DNA from 3 places in the Paenibacillus sp. J22FR5 genome. Region 2 is predicted to be linked to each of the others. Evidence: riboswitches for the same ligand, from Rfam matches in the RefSeq annotation. Region 2 holds a riboswitch; each other region holds the start of a gene.
The links. Region 2 has a riboswitch for thiamine pyrophosphate ahead of AC58P7_RS30420 (ECF transporter S component). Riboswitches for the same ligand answer to the same signal wherever they lie in the genome.
Positions count from the first base shown of each region.

Region 1: another riboswitch for thiamine pyrophosphate. It lies ahead of AC58P7_RS09430 (thiamine phosphate synthase); the one in region 2 lies ahead of AC58P7_RS30420 (ECF transporter S component).
Region 3: another riboswitch for thiamine pyrophosphate. It lies ahead of thiC (phosphomethylpyrimidine synthase ThiC); the one in region 2 lies ahead of AC58P7_RS30420 (ECF transporter S component).

Region 1 covers NZ_JCAUAN010000005.1:15,086-18,248, reverse strand. Annotated here, with positions in the region: gene thiO (glycine oxidase ThiO) at 1-1,214, opposite strand, end outside; gene AC58P7_RS09430 (thiamine phosphate synthase) at 1,215-1,835, opposite strand; TPP riboswitch at 1,981-2,079, opposite strand; gene hflK (FtsH protease activity modulator HflK) at 2,263-3,163, shown strand, end outside.
Region 2 covers NZ_JCAUAN010000041.1:12,801-15,963, reverse strand. Annotated here, with positions in the region: gene AC58P7_RS30425 (methyl-accepting chemotaxis protein) at 134-1,579, shown strand; TPP riboswitch at 1,642-1,751, shown strand; gene AC58P7_RS30420 (ECF transporter S component) at 1,888-2,484, shown strand; gene AC58P7_RS30415 (ABC transporter ATP-binding protein) at 2,489-3,163, shown strand, end outside.
Region 3 covers NZ_JCAUAN010000004.1:81,267-84,429, forward strand. Annotated here, with positions in the region: gene thiC (phosphomethylpyrimidine synthase ThiC) at 1-1,420, opposite strand, end outside; TPP riboswitch at 1,511-1,620, opposite strand; gene AC58P7_RS08345 (SET domain-containing protein) at 1,975-2,616, shown strand; gene AC58P7_RS08350 (ATP-binding cassette domain-containing protein) at 2,580-3,163, opposite strand, start outside.

The sequences.
Region 1 (3,163 bases), on a different contig from region 2:
TCTGGGCTGAAAGCATCCAGCCATGGTGCTAACGGTTGTATCACTTGCTCGCTAATGTCCAGTTCGATTTGTTGCCCTATGTCAGCACCCAACGCTCCTGCTCTAGGTTCTGTTCCTCCAGCTACTCTTGCACCCTTACCTGCATCTCCGCCCAAAATCCAATCCGCCATCACCTTCCCGGTGATCGGGCTCAGCAAAATCCCGTTGCGGTAATGACCGCACGCTACGAACAACCCCTCATACCTCGGCACCTTGCCGAGGTACGGCAGTCCGTCGGCCGTCTGCGGGCGCAGCCCCGACCAAGCCTTCTCCCAGTCACCATCGCCGAGCGCGGGCATCAGCCCCCTCGCGCGATCCATCAGCTCGGCTAAGCCCGAGAGCGACACCTTGCGGTCGTAGCTGTTCGGCACGACCGTCGCGCCGACCACCAGCCGTCCGCCGGCTTTCGGGACAATATAGCACCCTGGTGTGAACAGAGTTTTCTTCAATAAAGGCTTCGGCGTCCTAACGGAGAAGCACTCGCCCTTCACGGGATACATCGGCAGGTCGATGCCGATGCCTGCCAGCAGCTGACCGCTCCACGTGCCTGCGGCGACGATGACTTGGTCGCTGTAGAGCGGACCAGCGGCCGTCAGCACGCCGATGACGCGCTCCTGCGCGGTCAGCAGCCCTTGCACCCCAGCGAAGGGTTGCACCTTCGCCCCCAGCACCCCCGCAGCCTGCGCGAAAGCTGCCGCGAGCTGCGGGGCATCCACCTGCCCATCCTCGGGCAGGTAAAGGGCTCCGCGCGTCGCCTCGCTCAGCGCGGGCTCTTTGGCAGTGGCTTCAGCCGCGCTGAGCCACTGTGCCTTTTCGCCCGCCGCGCGCTGGAGCTTCTCCCGCGCGCGCAGCTCTTTCTCTTGAGCGTCGCTGAGCGCGACGTTCAGCAGCCCTTCACGGACGAGACCGATGTCGATGCCCGTGAGTTCTCGCAGTTCCCCGCTCAGCTCGGGGAACATGGCACGGCTTTGGCGCGCCCACTGGAACAGTGCGCCTGTGTCCTCCATCTCGGACTGCGCACCGAGCATGCCTGCTGCCGCAGCCGAGGCTTCCTGGCCAAGCTGACCGCGCTCTAGGAGCGTGACCGACTGCCCTCTTTTAGCCAAGTAATACGCGATAGATGCTCCGATGACACCACCGCCAACGATGATGACTTCTGATCTTGTTGCTGTCATTTAACTCACCTCTAACTGTTGAAGCTCATCTTGATAGGCTTTTACTGCTCTTATGGGATCTACCGCTTCCCAAATCCCACTCATAACGGCGATTCCCGCTGCTCCTGTCTCCAGAACAGACTTTACCCTCGCAGGTGTCATCCCACCAATCGCAATGACGGGGATATTAACGTGATTAACTACTTGTCGTAATTGCTCCAGGCCTCTAGGCGGCGCGCCACGCTTCGAGTTTGTCTCAAAGATATGACCGAACAAAACATAATCGGCTCCCTCTTTTTCATGCCATTTCGCTTCATCCGCATGATGCACAGAGACCCCGATACGCTGGATCCCTTTAAGAAACTCATCCTGAATCACAAGTGAAGGCGTCGTACCAGGAAGCTGAAGCCCGCCTGTCTGTAAAGCTAGAGTAATCGATGGAAATCCGTTGATGTACAGACTTTTTGCAGGAATCCCTTGCTCCATTAAGTACTGCACACCGATGAAAACCTCATCCAAGGACTTCGATTTCTCTCGAATATGAATCGCCGTAACATACGGGTGAATCTGTAGCGCAATCGTCGCCAGCTCTGACCAAGATAGCTTCCCATTGGATATGACATGCAGCTCTTTCTCTGTCACCTACGGCTCGACTCCTCTCAACGAAACATCACTTCTCTTTAACAAGCTAATCATCCTGACTTTGCTGTGTGAAACACAAAAAAACCACTTTCCTTAGAAAAGTGGTTGTAGGCTGCCGCATCATATACAGATATCCAAATCGGCTCCAAAGCTCATTCCACTTTCCTCCGCTGGCATAAACCAGATCAGGTTCAAAGGGTTCAGTTTATACTGTCTCAGCCTCTCGGCGCCCCTAGGGATTCATTCGTATGCAATTGATAATTATCATAGCATGACAGCTAACTCTTGGAAATAACAATTTTCCGATACATCCCTCAGTGGAGCTGCCCTTCTCTTCCAATTGAGAATTCCCCCTCCTCCTTGAAACAATTTCCAAACTCCCCCGTATACCATAATCAGTAAATTTATAAGTAAAGGGGTGTTTGCCATGGATCCATTTGTATTGCCAGAACCAGATCGACGAAGACCTACCTCGCTCCCTCCGGGCTTAGTGACCAAAATCCTAGCCGGCCTCATCATCGTTCTCGTCCTTATTTTTGGTTCGTCCACCTTCTATACGGTGCAGGAGCATGAGAAAGCGGCCATTTTAACATTAGGCAAATATACGACGGAGAAGGAAGCTGGGCTTCACTTTAAACTCCCCTTCCCGATTCAACAGGTGATTGTACTGCCTGCCAAAAAGACACAGCGTATCCAGATCGGCTTCCGTGAAACGAATGGTAAAATCACGCCCGTCGAAGAGGAAGCAATGATGATTACGGGAGATGAAAATATTTTATCTGCCGATGCGGTTGTGGAATGGAATATCAGTGACATGCGTGACTACTTGTACAACATTGATAACGCGGAATTGTTCCTTCGTAACTCAGCTAGTGCGGCGATACGTTCTGTCATTGGTTCTACGGCTCTCGATTTCGCCATTACTGAAGGAAAAACTGAGGTCCAAGGCAAGGTCAAAGAGCGATTAATTGAGATGCAAACCAAATATCAAACAGGCATCCATATTGTCGATTTGAAGTTCCAAGATATCGAGCCTCCAGCTGGCGATGTGCAGAATGCTTTTAAAGATATAACCAACGCACGCGAAGAGAAAAACACGAAGATTAACGTGGCGACGAAATATGAAAATGATATCCTTCCTAGGGAGCGAGGCAACGCGCAAGCCCTTCTTGAGAACGCCGAAGCCCAGAAGAAATCTCGGATTTTGAATGCTCAGGGGGATGTTGCGAAGTTCAACGCCCTTTATGCGGAGTATGCAAATAATAAATCGGTCACGGAAAGCAGGCTTATCATCGAGACGTTAGAGAAAATATTGCCGAATGCCAAAA
Region 2 (3,163 bases):
TTTTTCTACTGGGTAGAAGTCAACTTCTAATGAGATCCTGATTTTGGAATTTAAAATAGAGGGGTTGGAGACCTACTTGTTGAATAGTGTAGGAAAATGTCTAAACTTGTAGATAGAAATTAGGGGGAGTACGATGTCTGATCAACTGCTCGAATTAAACAGAAGGAATAGCTTAATGGTAAAGCTTTTATGGGCGTGTCTTGCACTTGGGCTTGCGGCTGCGTATACGTCTGTATCCATGATGATAACCATTGTATCGGCCGGCGTACCGATTGCCATCTTATGCTCGATATTAACTTGGAAGAAGATTGCAATTCTTTATACGAAGTATATTATTACGTTCGGGCTTAGTGTGATTTCCTATTTTTTCATGTCGCATAGTTCATCGTTATTTGGCCTTTTTATTTTGTACCTAAGCTTAGCCCTCATTTCTTTATATATGGACTACAAACCGCTTGTGCTGAATGGTGTGCTAGGGCTGATTAATATGAACTATTACATAACAACGCTGACTCCACATGTGGATCCGATCGGGGTAAATCTTTTTTATTTGCTCACCATTATGATACTCATCGGTCAAGGCCAAATCGGTACAAGAATGCTAACTAACGTTGTTAGAAGCGTGAAAGAGACCGAGCTATCTCGGATAAAAACGGATGAGGTACTGTCAGGTGTGCGCACGACAACAGAAGTGCTTGGTATATCAAGTGGGAAATTGCAAGAGAATGCCGCGGTGACAGGTAGAATTACAGAGGAAGTTGTTGCTGCTTTTCAGGAGATTACCATCGGTATTGAGTCACAAGCTTCGAGCATTAACGATATTACGACGGCTATTCAGAATGTGAATGAGACGGTTGAACAGACCACTGCGGCATCGAATACGATGAGCAGCAGATCCCGTGACACGGCGAGAATGACGAATGAAGGCAAGACGCAGATGGAAGATTTGTCACTCAAAATCAATGATATTACTGTCATTGTGACGGAGACCTCCGGCATCATGAATGAAGTGAACGAAGAAAATGTGAAAATCGGTAACATTGTTTCCACGATTGCGGATATCGCTAACCAGACGAATTTGTTATCACTCAATGCATCTATCGAAGCTGCTCGTGCAGGTGAGCATGGGAAAGGCTTTTCCGTTGTTGCTAACGAAATTCGGAAGTTAGCGCAAAATGCCCACATCGCATCAACGGATATCTCAGAGATCTTAGGTTCTATTCAGTCGAAGGTCGGTATTGCTGTTGAGAAGGTTGCCGTTGGTTTTACAGCTGTAGAATCAGGGAAGAAATCGACAGATAGTGTGAACCAACTATTCGAGGTCATCAACACGAATACAGCGGAAGTGATGGAGCAAGCAGAGCACCTGCAGCGCATGAATCAACAATTGCAAATCTCATCGCAGCGTGTTGCAGATGAGATGACGTCCGTTGCAGCGATCACAGAGGAGTCTGCGGCTTCCGTTCAGGAAGTGCTGGCTAGTGCGGAAGTGCAGCAGCATCGCGTGCAGGATATTGTGGACAGCATCCGCCAATTGAACGGATTAACGCAGGATCTGAAGCATCTAATCGAGAAATAAATCGCCTAGTGGGAAAAAAAGGATTGCCAAAAAGCTGGCAATCCGCTACAGTTAAGCCAAATGAATAGCAACACGGGTGCTTGATGAAGTCAGGCTGAGATAGTGGCCCTATGCCACTGACCGTTAATCTGATCTGGATAATGCCAGCGTAGAGAACTAATGTGCCATTTTTGCACTAAGTTTAAGCCTGCCGTTAATCCGGTGGGCTTTTTGTGTCCTTAGGGGACGATGGAGCGATTTACCCTAGGTTGGCGTGTTCGCCTATCTCATTGACAAATATGGTTTGGGGAAAAGGAGTCGATTTGAAAATGGCACAGCAAGCAGCTAGTAAAAAAGGGTTAAAGTTGACCGACATTTTGATCACGATCGTGATATCCGCGGTGTTCGGGGTGATTTATCGAATTTGGGGACCGATTTATGATCTGTTAAAGCCGCTAGGCTTGCATGCGGAGCAGTTGAGCTACGGTATGTGGTTTATGGCCGCAACGTTCGCGTTCCTCGTCATTCGGAAGCCAGGGGTTGCGCTATTAGCAGAAGTGGCAGCAGCGACGATTGAGGCGCTATATGGCGGTTCATGGGGTGTGGCGACGCTTGTGTTTGGTTTGCTTCAGGGGCTTGGGGCGGAGCTGGTATTTGCTGCCTTCCGTTACCGCCGCACAAATGTAGGGGTTACGATTCTCGCAGCCTTCGCTTCAGCCATCATGTCCATTTTTGTAGATACCTACTACGGCTATATCGATCAGCTTACCTTCTGGAATTACATATTGTTTATTAGCTTGCGACTACTGGGCAGCGCCTTAATTGCCGGCGTGTTCGCCTACTATTTAACTAGTGCATTGTCACGCACGGGTGTGCTGAATCTGATTCGCCCCGTTTCCAAAAAAGATTACGACGTACTGGGGTAACAAGATGAGTGAAGGAATGAGCGTTACGAATCTACGGTTAAAATATCCCGGCGATGACGCCCCCCTGATCTTTCAGGGGGTTTCCTTTTCCATCGAGCCAGGTGAGAAAGTGCTGCTTCTGGGGCCAAGCGGTTGCGGCAAATCGACCCTGCTGCAGGTGCTTAGCGGCATTGTTCCTGACATGATTGAGCTTCCGCTCAAAGCGGATGAGATTCGCCGGCCTAGCCGATGGGGCTATGTATTTCAGGATCCGGATACGCAGTTCTGTATGCCATATATCGACGAAGAAATTGCATTCGTGTTGGAAAATCAGGAAGTGCCGCGGGAAGAAATGCCTGCGCGTATTCGGTATTATTTGGATCTAGTCGGGCTTCAGTTGCCCGATGCTCACATGCTGATTAGTACGCTGTCTCAAGGGATGAAGCAGCGATTAGCTATTGCTAGCGTACTTGCGCTAGAGCCTGAGGTGCTCTTCCTTGATGAACCCACAGCGCTGTTAGATGAAGAGGGCACAAGGCAGGTATGGGAGACAATTCGGGCGATTAGCACCGATAAAACACTTGTCATCGTGGAGCATAAAATTAGCGGGATGCTGGATCTACTCGACAGGCTGATCATTCTGACACCTGAGGGTGGGGTTTTGGCGGATGGCTCGCCGCAAGCTATTTTCCACGCGTAT
Region 3 (3,163 bases), on a different contig from region 2:
TGACGCCTTCACGAACGTCATTTTTATTGGGCAAGCCCAAATGTTCTTTGGGGGTTACATAGCACAGCATGGCAGTTCCAAACCAGCCAATCATCGCTGCTCCAATGGCGGACGTGATATGGTCATAGCCTGGTGCAATATCCGTTGTTAGCGGTCCTAATGTGTAAAAAGGAGCTTCGTCACAGATTTCAAGTTGTTTATCCATATTTTCTTTGATTAAATGCATAGGGACGTGACCAGGACCTTCTACCATGACTTGTACGTCATGCTTCCAAGCGATTTTGGTGAGTTCACCTAATGTTTCTAGCTCTGCAAACTGGGCCTCATCATTCGCATCTGCAATGGATCCTGGGCGTAACCCGTCGCCTAATGAAAAGGATACATCATAGGTTTTCATGATTTCACAAATCTCTTCGAAATGCGTATACAGAAAGTTTTCCTGATGGTGGGCGAGACACCAAGCAGCCATAATGGAGCCGCCTCGTGAAACAATACCTGTTACTCGTTTGGCTGTAAGCGGAACATAACGGAGCAGAACACCAGCATGAATCGTAAAGTAATCGACACCTTGCTCGGCTTGTTCAATAAGCGTGTCACGGTACACTTCCCAAGTTAAATCTTCTGCTTTTCCGTTCACTTTCTCTAGTGCCTGATAAATAGGGACTGTACCAATCGGAACAGGGGAATTGCGTATAATCCATTCTCGGGTTGTATGAATGTTTTTACCCGTAGAGAGATCCATAATATTATCTGCGCCCCAGCGCGTTGCCCATCTCATTTTTTCCACTTCTTCTTCAATGGAAGAAGATACAGCGGAATTCCCTATATTCGCATTGATCTTGACTAGGAAGTTTCGTCCAATGATCATGGGCTCGCTCTCTGGATGGTTAATGTTTGCAGGAATAATCGCTCTGCCCCGAGCAACCTCGTCTCTTACAAATTCTGGAGACACATTCTCTCGAATCGCGATATATTCCATTTCGGACGTGATGATACCTTGACGTGCATAATGCATTTGGGTTACATTACGACCTGTTTTCGCTCTCATCGGGTGACGATGTAAGCCCGGAAAAACTTCAGTAACGCTCTCTTCCTTGGCATATCCGTTATCTTCCGGTTTAATCGTTCTTCCTTCATACATTTCAACATCGCCGCGTTCTACAATCCAATTCAAACGATTCGGCGCAATACCAGCGCGAATATCGGTTTGGATTTCCTCATCTGTATAAGCGCCACTCGTGTCGTACACACGAACAGGGGCGTTTTCCTGCTCACCGTAAGCTCCTGTAGTTGGACTTAATTTGATTTCACGCATCGGGACCCTGATGTCCTTACGTGAGCCCTCGACATAAACTTTTTTGCTTCCCGGAAAAGAAGATGTTGAAGAAGTGACGTTTTCTTTACTTGTTTCCATTGACATATTATTCCTCCTATTAGTTGATTTCGATCAAGCGGAGGATTCATGCTGCGAAAAAAAGACCGCATCTCTAATAGAGGCGGTCTCCTGGTATACAAAGAGATCTTGTGTTCCTCCGCTGGCATTATCCAGATCAGGTCTAACGGTCGATAGTTATAACTATCCTCTCAGCCTGGTCTCACCAAGCTCCCGTGACTATGCACTTAGGTATTAAATCTACACGTTTTTTACGCTATTTGCAATCTTTATTTGAAAACATGGATAGGCGAAAAAATGTTGTATTGCAACTTTGGTGATGAGAAGATACAATTTCTAGTAAATTCGTTTTCGAAATGGATGGTGATTTTGTTTTGAAAATGCCTTTCATTTTACGCCTTTTCGATAGTCGTAAAAGTGCACTTTCGACCATCATCGCCTCCAATTTATTTTATCGGAAGTGGGTACGTTTCCTATCAGAATAGGATGATGTTGTGGATAAAGCGATGCTGTAGCTGTATTTATTCTTTCAAAAAAAGCAGGAATCGACAAACGAATCCATAATATATTAGGAAATAAAAATGATGTCGATTTTAGACGAGGAGAGTATTGGCATGATGCATCCGCATACGGAACTGCGTTACATCGATGAAAAGATCGGGTTCGGGGTATTCGCTACCCAACTCATTCCTAAAGGGACGATTACTTGGGCGCTCGATGAATTGGATCAAATTCTGGAGCCGGAAGCTGTTCAGACACTTGATGAAGACCGGAAGAAGCTTGTTTTGAAGTACTCCTACCGCAATCAGGATGGGAAATACATCCTTTGCTGGGATAATGGCCGCTATGTTAACCACAGCTTCCATGCCAATTGTATCGGAACAGCGTACGAGATTGAAATTGCAGTCCGCGACATTCAACCTGGGGAGCAGCTAACCGATGATTACGGCTCATTGAACGTTGATGAACCGTTTGAATGTTTCCCAGAGCAAGGTACGGATCGAACACGAGTAATGCCAGGTGATTTGCTGCAATTCGCGGACATATGGGATGAACAAGCGTTAGACGCTTTCCGGTACTACAATAACGTTGAACAGCCTCTTGCTCATCTGATTCGTCCGGAGTTTCAAGATAAAATAGAAATCGCTGCTAGCGAACAGCGATTAGTAGATTCTATTCGAGCCATTCATTTTGAACGTGTTTCTAAGAATGCGGTTAAATGAGGAGCGCGCTTCATTAAGTCTTGGAAAAATTCGCGCTGCAGCGTGATAAAGACAACCGGTAAAAGCGTTTGTATAGTAGCTGTTCGGGGAACGTTGCGAAGTAAAGCGACTTCCCCAAAGAAATCTCCGTCGGACAGGACAGCAACCCGATCATTGTTACCGGTACTGTTCTTTTTCAACACTTCGACCTTACCCCTAACAATAATGTAAAACTTATCCCCAGGATCACCTTCGTGGATGATTGTACGATCTTTGGCATACGATTCCGTAACGAAAAAGTGGGAGATATCTCGAAGTAATAATTCATCCATTTCTGAAAAAATCGGAAACAGCTTCATCCTCTCTGAACTAATCTCAACGTGATATCCGTCCTCGCTAATGTCAAAGCCGTTCTGCTTCGTCCACGATTGCTTATAACGTCCTTCCGGCAGCTTTAGTAATTCCTGATGACTACCTTGCTCGGCAATTTCACCTTGATGCATGACATAAATACAGTCAGCATGCTCAGCCGACGCAAGTCGATGGGTGACAGAGATAACGGTCCTCG